DNA from 3 places in the Streptomyces sp. NPDC050145 genome. Region 3 is predicted to be linked to each of the others. Evidence: riboswitches for the same ligand, from Rfam matches in the RefSeq annotation. Region 3 holds a riboswitch; each other region holds the start of a gene.
The links. Region 3 has a riboswitch for cobalamin ahead of ACIBTU_RS00615 (ABC transporter substrate-binding protein). Riboswitches for the same ligand answer to the same signal wherever they lie in the genome.
Positions count from the first base shown of each region.

Region 1: another riboswitch for cobalamin. It lies ahead of ACIBTU_RS37720 (cobalamin biosynthesis protein); the one in region 3 lies ahead of ACIBTU_RS00615 (ABC transporter substrate-binding protein).
Region 2: another riboswitch for cobalamin. It lies ahead of ACIBTU_RS22120 (ribonucleoside-diphosphate reductase subunit alpha); the one in region 3 lies ahead of ACIBTU_RS00615 (ABC transporter substrate-binding protein).

Region 1 covers NZ_JBITJS010000030.1:13,022-15,277, forward strand. The annotation lists gene ACIBTU_RS37710 (anion permease) at 1-471, shown strand, start outside; gene ACIBTU_RS37715 (hypothetical protein) at 488-709, shown strand; cobalamin riboswitch at 818-961, shown strand; gene ACIBTU_RS37720 (cobalamin biosynthesis protein) at 1,000-1,956, shown strand; gene ACIBTU_RS37725 (cobyric acid synthase) at 1,953-2,256, shown strand, end outside.
Region 2 covers NZ_JBITJS010000010.1:322,021-324,276, reverse strand. The annotation lists gene ACIBTU_RS22125 (nucleoside hydrolase) at 106-1,086, shown strand; cobalamin riboswitch at 1,124-1,267, shown strand; gene ACIBTU_RS22120 (ribonucleoside-diphosphate reductase subunit alpha) at 1,392-2,256, shown strand, end outside.
Region 3 covers NZ_JBITJS010000001.1:117,383-119,638, reverse strand. The annotation lists gene sigJ (RNA polymerase sigma factor SigJ) at 1-690, shown strand, start outside; cobalamin riboswitch at 719-923, shown strand; gene ACIBTU_RS00615 (ABC transporter substrate-binding protein) at 985-2,016, shown strand; gene ACIBTU_RS00610 (FecCD family ABC transporter permease) at 2,049-2,256, shown strand, end outside.

The DNA.
Region 1 (2,256 bases), on a different contig from region 3:
CTCGCCTCCTCGCACATCGGCTTCTCGCTCTCCACGACCCAGGTCTGCTCCGGCGCCGTCATGGGCTCGGGCCTCGGCCGCAAGGGCGGTGTCGTCCGCTGGTCGACCGCCACCCGGATGTTCGTCGCGTGGGGTCTGACCCTGCCGGCGGCCGGTCTGGTCGGCGCGGGCGCCGAGTTCCTCACCCAGCAGGGCCCGTGGGGCATCGGCCTGACGGCCGCGCTGCTCATCGGCGGCGCCTCGGTCATCTGGGTGCTGTCCCGCCGCAACTCGGTCGACCAGCACAACGTGACGGCCGACGAGATCGGCACCGAGGCCCCCGCCGCGGAGCCCGCCGGTGTCGTCACGACCGCGATCGCCGCGGTCACGCCGCCGCCCACCGGTGCGCTCGCCGTCGAGGAGTCCCCGATGCCCGCCGCGGCCGCCTCGGTGGCCGACCCCGCGCGCGCCACGACCGGCGCCACGCTGTAAGGAAGCAGGACCAGCTATGAAGATCGACTGGGCGGCCCTCGGCTCCGTGTTCGGCGTCAGCCTCGTGGTGACCGTGGCCCTGGTGGGCCTGTTCACTCTCGGGATCGTCGGCCTCTCCAAGAAGGAGTCCGCGACGCGCGCGGGCGGTTCGGCGACGCTCGCCGTCTCCGGCGCCTACCTGTGCTTCGCGCTGTGCTCGGCGGCGGTCGCGTACGGGATCTTTCTGATCGTGGCCTGACCACGGTCGCAGCACTCCCTCGGCGGGGTGGGGACGCACGCGCGTCCCCACCCCGCCGACGTGTTGTGGACCTGGCCACACTCACCCGCCGCAGGTCAACAGCAAGTTGACGTGCCTTCGCGGAGCGTGGTGCACTTCCCTCGCCATATACGGCAGCAGCAGAGGAAGCCGGTGCGAATCCGGCGCGGTCCCGCCACTGTCAGCCCTCCCCCGGAGGGCGAGCCAGGAACTCACGCTGCCGGTCTCTTCGAACCAGGGCGTGGACACCCTGAGTGAGGACAACTACCGCCATGTTCGCCCCGCGCGGCGCACGGCGGGCCGAGCGCGTCTTCGCGTACGGCGCCGCCCTGGGTATCTTCAGCGACCTCCTGGTCGGCGATCCGCGCCGCGGGCACCCCGTCGCGGGCTTCGGCCGCGCCGCGGGAGCCGTCGAGCGCGTGCTGTGGCGGGACGATCGCGGCCGGGGCGCCCTGCACACGGCCGTGTGCGCCGGTGGCGCCGCCGCGCTGGGCGCGCTCGCCGCCCGTGCCGTACGCCGCTCCCCCGCCGCCTCGGTCGCACTGACCGCCGCCGCGACCTGGGCCGTGGTCGGCGGCACCTCGCTGGGCCGTGAGGCGCGGGCCGTGGGCTCCGCGCTGGAGGCCGGCGACGTGGAGCTGGCCCGGGAGCTGCTGCCCCGGCTGTGCGGGCGCGACCCCGAGGGCCTGGACGCCGACGGCATCGCGCGCGGCGTCGTCGAGTCGGTCGCCGAGAACACTTCCGACGCGGTCGTGGGCGCCCTGGTGTGGGGTGCCGTCGCCGGGGTGCCGGGGCTGCTCGCCTTCCGTGCCGTGAACACACTGGACGCGATGGTCGGTCACAAGTCGCCGCGCTACCGGCGCTTCGGCTGGGCCTCGGCCCGGCTCGACGACGTCGCCGGCTGGCCCGGCGCCCGGCTGACGGGCGTCCTCGCGGTGCTGACCGGCGGCCGCCCCCGGGACGCGGTGCGGGCCTGGCGGGCCGACGCGGAGCGTCACCCGAGCCCGAACGCGGGGGTCGTGGAGGCCTCGTTCGCGGGCGCGCTCGGGGTGCGTCTCGGCGGCACGCTGTCGTACGCGGGGCGGGTGGAGCACCGGCCGGTCCTCAACGAGCGGGGCCGGCCCGTACACGTACGTGATGTGGAGCGGGCCGCGCGGTTGTCGCGGCGCGTGAGTCTTTCGGCGTTGGGAGTCTGTGTGGGCGCGCGGTTGCTGTGGGGCCGTCGATGACGGGCGCGAGGAAGGGCGGCGGCCTGCTGGTCGCGGGCACCACCTCGGACGCCGGGAAGAGCGTGGTCACCGCGGGGATCTGCCGGTGGCTGGTGCGGCAGGGCGTGAAGGTCGCGCCGTTCAAGGGGCAGAACATGTCCCTGAACTCGTTCGTGACGCGTGAGGGCGCCGAGATCGGGCGGGCGCAGGCCATGCAGGCGCAGGCCGCCCGCGTCGAGCCGAGCGCGCTGATGAACCCGGTGCTGCTGAAGCCCGGCAGCGACCGGAGCAGCCAGGTCGTCCTGATGGGCAAGCCGGTGG
Region 2 (2,256 bases), on a different contig from region 3:
CTTCTCACAGGACGAGCCCCTCCACCCCTGGAGGGGCTCGTCCCGTTACGGTGGCCGACGATCGGCACCACCCGACGATCGGCACCACCCGCCCTGGAGGAACCCTTGACCGCACCCATCGTCCTCGACAGCGACCCCGGCATCGACGACGCCGTCGCGCTCCAGTACCTGCTCGGCACCGGCCTGTGGGACCTCAAGGCCTACACGACCGTCGGCGGCAACGTGCCCGCCTCCCAGACCTTCCGCAACGGCCGCGCGCTGGCCCGCGCCTTCGGCATCGACGGCGACGTGCCCGTGCACCGGGGCGCGGGCCGCCCGCTGACCCGGCTGCCGTACTCCGCGGCCGGCGAGTTCCACGGCGCGGAGGGCCTCGGCGCCGAGCGGCTGCCCGACGCGAGCGTCCCCGAGCAGACCGAGTCCTCGGCGCAGGCCATGCTCCGCCTCTCGCGCCAGTACGAGGGCGAGCTGACCGTGTGCGCGACGGGCCCGCTGACCAACGTCGCCCTCGCGATCACCGAGGACCCGGACTTCGCGCGGCGCGTGAAGCACCTCGTCTTCATGGGCGGGGCCGCCGAGGTGCCCGGGAACATCACGCCGGTCGCCGAGTTCAACGCCTGGGCGGACCCGGACGCCGTCGACCTCGTGGTGTCCTCGGGCATCCGGTACACGATGGTCGGGCTCGACGCGACGCACGGCTGGCGCTTCACCAAGGACCACCTGGCCGTCCTGGAGGACGCGGGCGAGGGCATGGCGCTGACCGCCCGCCTGATGCGCTACTACCTGGACGCGTACACGGAGGCCGCGGGCAGCCCGCTGCACGACCCGCTCGCCGTCGGGGTCTGCGCCGACGAGTCGTTCGTCACCGCCGCCGACGGCACCGTCGTCGTGGAGTGCGCGAGCGAACTCACCCGCGGCAAGACCGTGTTCATCCCCTACGACAGCGACTACCCGCGCGCCTACTACGCCGAGTCCCCGCTCGTCGCCGCCCGCACCGAACACCGCGGCCGGGTCGCGCTCGGCACCGGCCCGCGCGACTTCACGGCCGACTTCGTGACCACGCTCCTCAAGCAGCCCGGGGTGGCCTGACCGTCACCGCGACACAACATGTGGGCCCGGAGCGGAAGCCCGGGCACAACATGTATGCTCGCTCTCGCTGTCGTCGCAGGGGAATCCGGTGCAAGTCCGGAACTGTCCCGCAACGGTGAACGTAAGGCCACAAAGGCCCCTCACGTGAGTCCGAAGACCTGCCGACGGTGCACCCGAGCCGTCCGGCCCGGGTGTCGATACGTCAGGGCCTCGCGGAACGGGCCGGTGACGCGGGCGCCCCCTGTGCGCGCCCGGGCCACTCCTCCTTCCCGCGGGCCCCGAGCCGAGCGAGGGAGAGCCCCCCAGTGACGATCGCGCCCGCCGATCCCGCCTCAGCCCCGGTCCGTGCCGAAGCCGACGCCCCCGGCACCGCGCTGCTGCGCACGCTGACCGAGCTGACCGCCGACCTGCCCGACGCCGACCCGGGCCGGGTCGCCGCCGCGGCGCTGCGCGGCCGGTCCGCCCGGGCCGACGAGGCGGAGCTGCGCGAGCTCGCCACCGAGGCGGCCGCCGGACTGATCTCCGAGGACCCGGCCTACTCGCGGCTCGCGGCGCGCCTGCTCACCCTCACCGTCGCGGCCGAGGCCGCCTCGCAGGGCGTCACCTCGTTCACCGGCTCGGTCGCGGTCGGCCACCGCGAGGGCCTGATCGCGGACCGCACCGCCGAGTTCGTGCGCGTGCACGCCGCCGCGCTCGACGCGCTGATCGACCGGGACGCCGACGACCGCTTCGGCTACTTCGGCCTGCGCACCCTCTTCAGCCGCTACCTGCTGCGCCACCCGATCACCCGCAAGGTCGTCGAGACGCCGCAGCACTTCCTGCTGCGCGTGGCCTGCGGCCTGGCGGAGGACGACACGGTCCGCGCCCTGGACGAGGTCGCCGCGCTGTACGGCCTGATGAGCCGGCTCGACTACCTGCCCTCCTCCCCCACGCTCTTCAACTCCGGCACCCGGCACCCGCAGATGTCGAGCTGCTACCTGCTCGACTCCCCGCTCGACGAGCTGGACTCGATCTACGACCGCTACCACCAGGTGGCCCGCCTCTCGAAGCACGCCGGCGGCATCGGTCTCTCGTACTCCCGCGTCCGCAGCCGCGGTTCGCTGATCCGGGGCACGAACGGGTACTCCAACGGCATCGTGCCGTTCCTGAAGACGCTCGACGCGTCCGTCG
Region 3 (2,256 bases):
GACGTGCTCGGCTCGGCGCGTGCCCGGCGCGAGCGCTACGTGGGCGCGTGGCTGCCCGAGCCGCTCCCGGACCGGTCCGAGTGGGCGCACGGGCAGGGCGGCGACCTCGCCGAGCAGATGGTGCTCGACGAGTCCGTGAGCATGGCGTTCCTCGTCGTCCTGGAGTCGATGACGCCGGCGGAGCGGGTGGCGTTCGTGCTGCACGACGTGTTCCGGTATCCGTTCGCGGAGATCGCGGAGGTCCTCGGCCGGTCGTCGGCGGCCTGCAAGCAGTTGGCCGCCTCGGCGCGGCGGAGGGTGGGCGCCGCGCGCCCGGAGGACGTCGGCGCGCGGCAGGCGGAAGCGGTGCGGCAGGTCAGACGGGCCTGGGAGGCGAAGGACATCGCGGCGCTCGTCGGCCTGCTCGCCCCGTCCGCCGTGATGACCGCCGACGGTGGCGGCCTGGCCGGTGCCGCGCTGCGCCCGGTCGAGGGGGCGGCGCGCATCGCCTCGTACATGGTGGCGATCGCCGACAAGGCGCCGGGTCTGGAACTTCTGGAGCGTACGGTCAACGGCGCGCCGGGACTCGTCGCGCTCCGGGACGGTGTGGTGCTGACGGTGGCGGCGTTCGACCTCGCCGGGGGACGGGTCGCGCGGATCTGGGTGGTGCGCAATCCGGAGAAGCTGCGGGCCTGGTCGGGCGAGGACTGACGCGCCCTGCCGGGGTGGTGACGCCCTGTGATAGCTTCCCCAAGCCAGTCGTACCTTTGTGCGTACTTGTACGTACTCGGGTCAGGGAATCCGGTGCAAGACCGGAACTGACGCGCAGCGGTGAGGGCGACGGGCGGGGCAACTGCCACTGGGCCGGGGGGAACCGGGCCTGGGAAGGCGCTCCGTCCGGACGACCCCGAGTCCGAAGACCTGCTGGCGGCCCCGCCCGTGCACCCGGCGGGGCGGACCGTTGGCCGGCTCCGCGTTTGAGCCCTGGACGCTAAAGGATCTCCCGTGCCCTTCGCACGTCTCGCCCGCTTCTGTGCCCTCGTGCCGATCACCGCACTGCTGCTCACCGCCTGCGGATCCGGCGCCCCGTCGGAGCGCTCCGACGGTGCGTCCGGCGCCGGTGTCACGCTCACCAACTGCGGGCAGCGCGTGCACGTCGCGCACCCGCCGCGCCGCGCCGTCGCCCTCGACCAGGGCTCCGCCGAGATCATGCTGTCCCTCGGCCTCGCCGACCGGATGGCGGGCACCGGCACCTGGACCGACCCGGTGCGCGGGAACCTGGCGAAGGCGAACGCGAAGGTGCCGCGCCTCGCGGACCGCTACCCGTCGTTCGAGAAGGTCCTCGACACGGAACCCGACTTCGCCGCTGCCTCGTTCGGGTACACGCTCGGCAAGGGCGGCGTGGCGCCGCGCGCCTCTTTCGAGAAGCTCGGCGTGCCGACGTACCTGTCCCCCACCGACTGCGCGGACAAGGACAACAGCGGCGACGGCGACGGCGTCCGCACCGAGGCGCTGACCATGGACACGGTCTACGGCGAGATCCGGGACCTGGCACGGATCTTCGACGTGCGCGAACGCGGCGAGAAGCTGGTGGCGACGCTCAAGTCGCGGGTGCGGAAGGCCGCTTCGGGTGGCGATGCCGACGGCGTGCGCGTCCTGTACTGGTTCTCCGACTCCAAGTCGCCCTACATGGCGGGCTGTTGCGGAGCTCCCGGAGTCATCACGAACGCGCTCGGGGTGCGCAACGTCTTCGACGACACCCATGAGGAGTGGCCGCAGATCAACTGGGAGACGGTCGTGGACCGCGACCCGGACGTCCTGGTGATCGGCGATCTGACCCGGCGCTCGCAGTCGGCCGAGTCGGCGGCGCAGAAGATCAGGTTCCTGGAGTCCGACCCCGCGACGAAGAACATGAAGGCGGTCCGCGAGAAGCGGTACGTGCTGCTCAAGGGGCAGGACCTCAATCCGACGATCCGCACCGTGGACGGCGTGGAGAAGGTGGCGGCGGCGCTGCGCGCGTTCGGCCTCACCAAGTGACCCGGCCCCACCAAGTGCCCCGGCCTCACCAAGTGACCCGCCTGCGCCCGGCGTCGTACGCGGCGGCGGGCCTGCTCGCCCTGTGCGTCTCGGTCGCCGTGGCCATCACGATCGGGCCCGCACACATAGGCGTCGGCGACGTGTGGGCGTCGGTCGCGGCCCGGGTCGGCTGGGGCAGCTCGGACCTGTCGCCGATCCGCGACGGGATCGTGTGGAACCTGCGGCTGCCGCGCACCCTGC